One region of the Trujillonella humicola genome, then DNA from elsewhere that is predicted to be linked to it. Evidence: predicted binding sites of a transcription regulator. Region 1 holds the regulator's gene; each other region holds the start of a gene.

Region 1 (2,265 bases):
GTCCTCCCCCGGGTCGGCCACCGCCGCCGCGATGGACCAGACCGTGTCCCCCGGCGCCACGACGACGCTGCTCCCGCCGGCGAGCTCGAGCCCGCTGCCGCTCCCCAGCACCGCGGACAGGACGAGCAGCGCGAGTGCGGACGCCGCGACGGCCAGCGCTGTCAGCACGACCCGCCCACGCCGGGTGAGTCGCAGCGGCCCGTTCCCGCACGGCGCGGGAACCCGCCGGCCCGATCGCACCCGCCCGGCGCCGGTCGCCGCCGCCCACGGAACGGGCCGCGCGGCCGGCCGCACGGTGTCACGGCGCGGCGGCGGCGCGCCTCCCGGGCGGACGCGCGACCGGACCGCCGCGCGTTCGCTCCCCGGTCGCCCGGGCCCGGCGACCCCCGAACCGGGCCCACCCTGCCGGCCGGACGGGACTGCACCTCCGCCGTGCAACCGTCCGCAGACCCCTGCCTCGCGCACCGTGCCCACTCCCGCGCCTCCTCCACGACGGCCACCGCGCACCGGCGGCCCATCGAACAGCCGTTCGAATCGAACGTCTGTGCGATGTCTACCGCACCCCGCCGACAGGAGCGAGCCCGACACGGTCGACTTCGAACATGTGTTTGAGAAGCCGGCCCGAACGCGCTACCGTCCGGGCACGCCTCCGGAACGGCCGGGCGAGGACCGCGGCCGGGCGAGCGGGGCGGACGGACGAGCCGTCACCGGACGGCCGGCGAGGAGGAGACGTGGCGGGCAGCAGCGGGACGTCGGGGGGGCGCGGCGGGTCGCGCCGCGCGGGCGGCACGGCGACCGGCACGCCGTCGGCCCCCACCGCGGAGGTCCGGACCTTTCCGGACCGGGGCGAGGCCGGCGATGGTCTGACCCAGCGGCAGCGGCGCGTCCTGGAGGTCATCCGCGACTCGATCGACCGCCGCGGATACCCGCCGTCCGTACGCGAGATCGGCGAGGCGGTGGGCCTCTCCTCGGCCTCCTCGGTCGCCCACCAGCTGTCGGTGCTGCAGAAGAAGGGCTGGCTGCGGCGCGACCCCAACCGCCCCCGCGCCCTCGACGTCCGGCTCCCCGGCGAGATCGCCGCCGCCGGTGCGGCCGCGCCGCCTCCGCCGGTCGCCGAGGACGCCGCGAGCCCGGCGCCGACCTACGTGCCGCTCGTGGGCCGGATCGCCGCCGGCGGTCCCGTGCTCGCCGAGCAGGCGGTCGAGGACGTCTTCCCGCTGCCCCGCGAGCTGGTCGGCGAGGGCACGCTCTTCATGCTCAAGGTGAGCGGCGACTCGATGGTGGAGGCGGCCATCTGCGATGGCGACTGGGTCGTCGTCCGGCAGCAGCCGACCGCCGAGAACGGCGAGATCGTCGCCGCGATGATCGACGGCGAGGCCACGGTGAAGACCTACAAGCGCAAGGACGGCCACGTGTGGCTGCTGCCGCACAACCCGGCCTACGAGCCCATCCCCGGCGACGACGCGACGGTGCTCGGCCGTGTGGTGACGGTGCTGCGCCGCGTCTGACCTGGAGCCCGGCCGGGTGAGGTCCGGCGCTGGGGTCAGCTGCGGGTCGGCCCGGCCGGCGGCGTGCTCCGGCGGCGTCGCCGGCCCACGAGCCACATGATCGCGGTCGCCAGGGCGGCGGCGAGGAGACCGGCCGTGAGCGGGGAGACGCCGTCCTCGGTCTCGGTGAGGACGTCGGCCAGCGAGCCGTCCGGCGCTCCGGTGGCGCCGGCCGGCGCGGTCGTCGTCGGCACCGGGACGACGCTGACGACGCTCGGGAGCCCCTCGCTGGCCACGACGACCGCGGTCCCGTCGGCGGAGAAGCTGATCGCCTCGCCCTGCGGAGACTCGGGCAGAGCGACGCGGACCGGATCGCCCGCCAGCGCCCCGACGACGTCGGAGCCGGTCAGCGGCCACACGTAGGCGTCGGTGTACGTGCGCAGCGCCAGGGCGGAACCGTCCGCGGCAACCGCGCCGCCGGTGACCAGCAACTGACCGGCCCGGCCCACCGGCCCGCCCGGGGTGCCGGTCAGGGTGAGGTCCACCGAGGCGACCTCGACCAGCCCGACGGTGCCGTTGGGCTCCAGTGCAGCCACCGGCCGGAAGACGTCGCTGGAGCCGAGCACCTCCTTGGTCACGATGTAGGGAGTGCCGTCGGGGGCCAGCAGCAGCGCCTCGGCGTCGTGCGGGCCGTCGGGGTAGGTCAGCCGGTGGACGGCGGTGGAGCCGTCCGGGCGCAGGGCGATCAACGCGACCGTCTCGCGGGTGCCGGTGTTGT
Region 2 (2,265 bases), on a different contig from region 1:
AGACCGAGCGCCGTCCGCCCCGCGTACGCCGCGGGCAGGGCGGCCAGCCGCGCGGTGCGGGCGAGGCGGCTGCGCGGGGGCCTGCCGCTGTCCGGGGAGTCCACCGGCGCTCCGTAGCGGCGGGTCGGCGCCGGGCGGGTCTGGCGGTCCAGCGGCATGCGTGGATCCCCTGAGGTCGGACGCCGCAGCGGTCCGGTGTCGTCGCTGCGCCGGGCGCACCCGTGCCCCGCGGCCGGTCGGGCTCGTGGGGTGGGTGGGTGCATCGTGCGGTCAGGTGCGCAGCGGCGCGGAGATGACGATCTCGGTGCCGTCGGGGCGGTAGGTGCGCCATCGCTGTCCGGGCGGGGCGGTGTCGTCGCGTTCTACGCGATACCCGTGGTGGACCTTCGTGTGATGGCGTTCGCAGAGCAGCCCGGAGTTCTCCGCCGAGGTCGTGCCGCCGTGGGCCCAGTGGACCAGGTGGTGGACGTCGCAGAACCAGCGGGGTGCTTCACAGCCGGCGAACACGCAGTGCCGGTCGCGGAGTTCGACGGCCTTGCGGATGTGGGCCGGGACGATCCGCTGCTCGCGGCCGACGTCGACCGGCAGCCCGTCGGGGTCCAGGACGATCCGGGTCAGGGTGGCGTCGCAGGCGAGCCAGCGCGTGCGGGCGGCGGAGAGAGCGGCGCCGAGGCCGGTGTCGGCGGCGGCCGGCCCGGTGCCGGGCTGGACCAGGTCCTCGAGGCCGATCGTGGCGATGACGTGGGGCTTGACGGTGCGCAGGACCGGCAGCTGGCCGGAGGCCAGCGCCAGGTCGGCGAGTTGCACGAGGGCGTCGCCGGTGCGCTGGGCGCGGCTGCGGTTGTCCGCGGCACAGCGGCCGGCGGCGGCGATGGACTCGAGCGCGGTGGCGACCTTCTGCCCGCCGACCGCATCGAGGGTGCCGCCGACGGTCCAGGAGCCGTCGGGGTGCTGCACCAGGGTGAGTGAGCGTTCCTCGGTGGGGTCGGGTTCGGGGCCGTCGGGGTCGAGCTTGGCCAGGTACTCGCCGACGGCGATCTGCAGCTCCCGGTGGGTGCCCCGGCAGGCCAGCTCGACGAGGGCGGTCTCCACCGCGGCCACGTCGATGCCCTGCTCCGCGGCCAGCTCGAGGTTGGCAGGCTTCGCGATCTCGGCGATCACCTCGACCTGGTCCGCGCCCAGGGCGCCGTCGGCGAACGCCCGCTCGGTGGCCGGGAGCTGCTCCAGGAGCCGACCGCGAGTCACGAGGTCCCTGGCCAGGGAACCGGAGACCCGCGCATGTCCGCGCAGCCAGGACTGCATCGTCTTCGCCCCGTCGTACTCGCACGCGGCACGGACGTCGGCGCGGCGGGTCACACGGGTGGCGTGGGCGGTCAGCCGGTTGGCGGCCGCGAGAACCTCCCGCAGGTGCTCCAACAGCACCCCGTCGGGGAGCTCGTCGAGGTCCAGGACGGCGAGAGCGTCGAGTGCAGTCTGCAGCTCGCGCATGACCCCTCCTCGACTCTTCGAACCTGTGTTCGAGGATACCGGATCACGGTGGGCTCCGCCGTATGAATCCCCAGGTCAATGGCCTGTCCACAGTTCTCACTCGGCCTCTTGACGAGCGGTTTCCGAAGCCGCTCGGAAGGCCGGTGCGGACGTCGTCCTCAGCTTCGCGTCCGTGCGCTGACCCGGTGGGCATTGCCGGTCCGACCTCCAGCGCCCTCGACGGATCGGCCGTGAGCCACCACGCCAGGAGCGCGGCATGCCCGCTGCGCCCACGACCGGGGTCCTGGGCCGATCAGCCGCGGGCGAGTTCCTCGATGGGTGCGGACCACGCGGCGGGCGAGGTCCAGACGAAGCTGTGCGCGCCGGGGAGGGTGCGGAAGCGGCCGTCGGGTGCTCTGGCGGCGACTTCGCGGGCCCAGGCCTCGGTGCAGAGCCGGTCGGTGTCGCCGTAGAGGACGAGCACCGGCTGGGGGACCCGCGCGACGGTCTCCTCGAGGCGGTCGGCGAGGTGGACGCCCAGCGCATGCCGGACCCGGCGCAGGCTGGCGCGCTTGCGCTCGGGGGCGTGTTGCGCGTCGAGGTCGGGCGGCTCGAGCGCGTGGTTGCGCCGCCAGGCGAGGAGGACTTTGCGGAGGCTGCGGAAGGCCGGGTCGATCGTCGGGGAGGCGAGCACGAGGGCTTTCACCGCCGGCTCCCGGACAGCCACGTGAGCAGCGACCTGGGTGCCGCTTGAGTGCCCGACGAGGACGACCTGGTGCAGGCCGGCGGCGGCCACCC
Region 3 (2,265 bases), on a different contig from region 1:
AACAGCCGGAGCACCGAGTCGGAGGAGACCTGGTCGGCGACCTCCGCGCCGGCGCCGCCGGAGGTGGTGAAGCGCGCGGCGTCCACGACCGCGCCGTCCCTGGCGATGCGCAGGAACGGGGTCCGCAGCCCCCGCCGCGACAGCAGCTCGTCGACGGCGGGGAGGTCGAGCAGGTCGGAGAAGTCGACCCCGCTGTCGGCGGCGCGGGTGAGCAGCGGCCGGCGGGCCCAGTACTCGGCGGCGAAGACCTCCGGGTCCAGGGTGGTGCACCGGCGCAGGGCCGGCCGGTCGAGGACCGGCCGGCCCGCACGGGCGGGGTCGGAGCTCAGGCCGAACCGTCCGCGCCGCCGTCGGCACCGCCGTCGGCGCCGCCGTCGGAACCTCCACCGGCCGCTCCGCCGTCGGACGGGCCGTGACCGGCGCCGCCGTCCGCACCGCCATCCGCACCGCCATCCGCACCGCCATCCGCACCGCCATCCGCTCCGCCGTCGGCGCCGCCGTCGGAACCGCCACCGGCCGCCCCGCCGTCGGACGGGCCGTGGCCCGCGCCGCCGTCGGCACCGCCGTCGGCGCCACCGTCCGAGCCGCCACCGGCCGCCCCGCCGTCGGCCGGGCCCTCCGTGCTGGTCATGTCGTCGTCGTCGAGCGCCATGCTGCTCCCATCGGTCGTGGGCCACCGGACGGTGGTCCGCCGAGCGTCCCTTACCTCGATCATCCTGCTCTCACACACCGGCCTGGACCAGCGGAGATCCGGCACGGGACCGGCCGGGCAACGGCTCGGACACGACACGCCGCACGACGCGCAGGAGGCCGACGGGAGGACGTACCGTCCTCCCGTCGGGTCGAACACGCGTTCGAGGGGAGGGGGTCGTGGTGGGCGGACGGGCAGCGGGGTGCCCCGTGCTGCACGTGGACATGGACGCCTTCTTCGCCAGCGTGGAGGTGCGCCGGCGGCCGGAGCTGGCCGGGACGCCGGTGATCGTCGGCGGGCCGGGCAACCGGGGCGTGGTCACCTCGGCGACCTACGAGGCGCGCCGCTACGGGGTGCACGCGGCCATGCCCACCGCCCGCGCGCTGCGGCTGTGCCCGACCGCCACGGTCCTGCCGGGGGACCTGGCCCTCTACGCGGAGGTCTCCCGGTCGGTCATGGCGCTGTTCCGGTCGGTCACGCCGCTGGTGGAACCGCTGTCGATGGACGAGGCCTTCCTCGACGTCTCCGGCGCCGGTCGCCGGCTGGGCGACGCCGCGCAGATCGGGGAGTACCTGCGGGCGCGGGTCTTCGACGAGCAGGGCATCACCTGCTCGGTGGGCGTGGCCCCCACCAAGTTCGTCGCCAAGCTCGCCTCCACCTCCGCCAAGCCCGACGGGCTCCGGGTGGTCCGCCCCGCCGAGGTCATGGACTTCCTGCACCCGCTGCCGGTCGGCGCGCTGTGGGGGGTGGGCGCGAAGACCGAGGAGGTGCTGCTGCGGCTGGGGCTGCGCACCGTCGGCGACCTGGCGCACGTGCCGGCCCGGACCCTGCAGCGGGCGGTCGGCCAGGCGGCGGGCAGCCACCTGCACGAGCTGGCCTGGGGTCGTGACCCCCGCCGGGTGGTGCCCGACGAGCCGGAGAAGTCCACCGGGCACGAGGAGACCTTCGGCACCGACGTCGACGACCCCGCCGTCATCCACCGGGAACTGCTGCGCCTGGCCGAGCGCACCGCCGGCCGGCTGCGCAGCGGCGGGTGGCTGGCGCGCACGGTCAGCATCAAGGTCCGGTTCGCCGACTTCACCACCATCACCCGCAGCCGCACCCTCGACGTGCCCACCGACGTGGGGCAGGAGCTGTACGACACGGCCCGGGCGCTGTTCGACGCCCTCGGGCTGGAGCGGGCGCGGATCCGGCTGGTCGGGGTGCGCGCCGAGCGGCTGGTCGACGCCGGCTCCGCCCCCCGGCAGCTGGAGCTCGGCGCCCGCGAGCACGGCCGCCGCGACGCCGAGCTCGCCGCCGACCGCGCCGCCCGCCGGTTCGGCGCCGGGGCGGTGCGCCCGGCCACGTTGCTGCACCGCGCGGGGGAGGGGCGCGCCGGGGGGAGGAGCGCGCCGGGTGCCCGGGAACCGCGGACGCCCTCCGCTCGTCCCAACCGGTGAGGACACGGCCGCACACCCGGAGGGCCTGCCGAGGTGTCCGCGACGAGGTCGCGGGTACTCCTGGGAAGGCTCCGAGGCACCCCCGGGAGTGATCTGCGGGGCACGGGCGGCGGGTCGGCGACGACTCGCCTTTCG

What was found. Region 1 encodes LexA, which represses DNA repair genes until DNA is damaged. Its sites were predicted from a motif close to TCGAACANNTGTTCGA; they were not measured.
Region 2: ACK586_RS17965 (HNH endonuclease signature motif containing protein) is a predicted target of LexA. The motif match lies at 1,506-1,521, and genes of this name have one in related genera.
Region 3: dinB (DNA polymerase IV) is a predicted target of LexA. The motif match lies at 843-858, and genes of this name have one in related genera.

The regions. Positions count from the first base shown of each region.
Region 1 covers NZ_JBJNRJ010000032.1:293-2,557, forward strand. The annotation lists gene ACK586_RS15755 (LysM peptidoglycan-binding domain-containing protein) at 1-168, opposite strand, end outside; gene lexA (transcriptional repressor LexA) at 732-1,508, shown strand; gene ACK586_RS15765 (SMP-30/gluconolactonase/LRE family protein) at 1,544-2,265, opposite strand, start outside.
Region 2 covers NZ_JBJNRJ010000041.1:2,350-4,614, reverse strand. The annotation lists gene ACK586_RS17970 (ABC1 kinase family protein) at 1-158, opposite strand, end outside; gene ACK586_RS17965 (HNH endonuclease signature motif containing protein) at 271-1,488, opposite strand; gene ACK586_RS17960 (alpha/beta fold hydrolase) at 1,781-2,265, opposite strand, start outside.
Region 3 covers NZ_JBJNRJ010000045.1:10,563-12,827, reverse strand. The annotation lists gene ACK586_RS18895 (cupin domain-containing protein) at 1-86, opposite strand, end outside; gene ACK586_RS18890 (BatC protein) at 326-652, opposite strand; gene dinB (DNA polymerase IV) at 901-2,130, shown strand.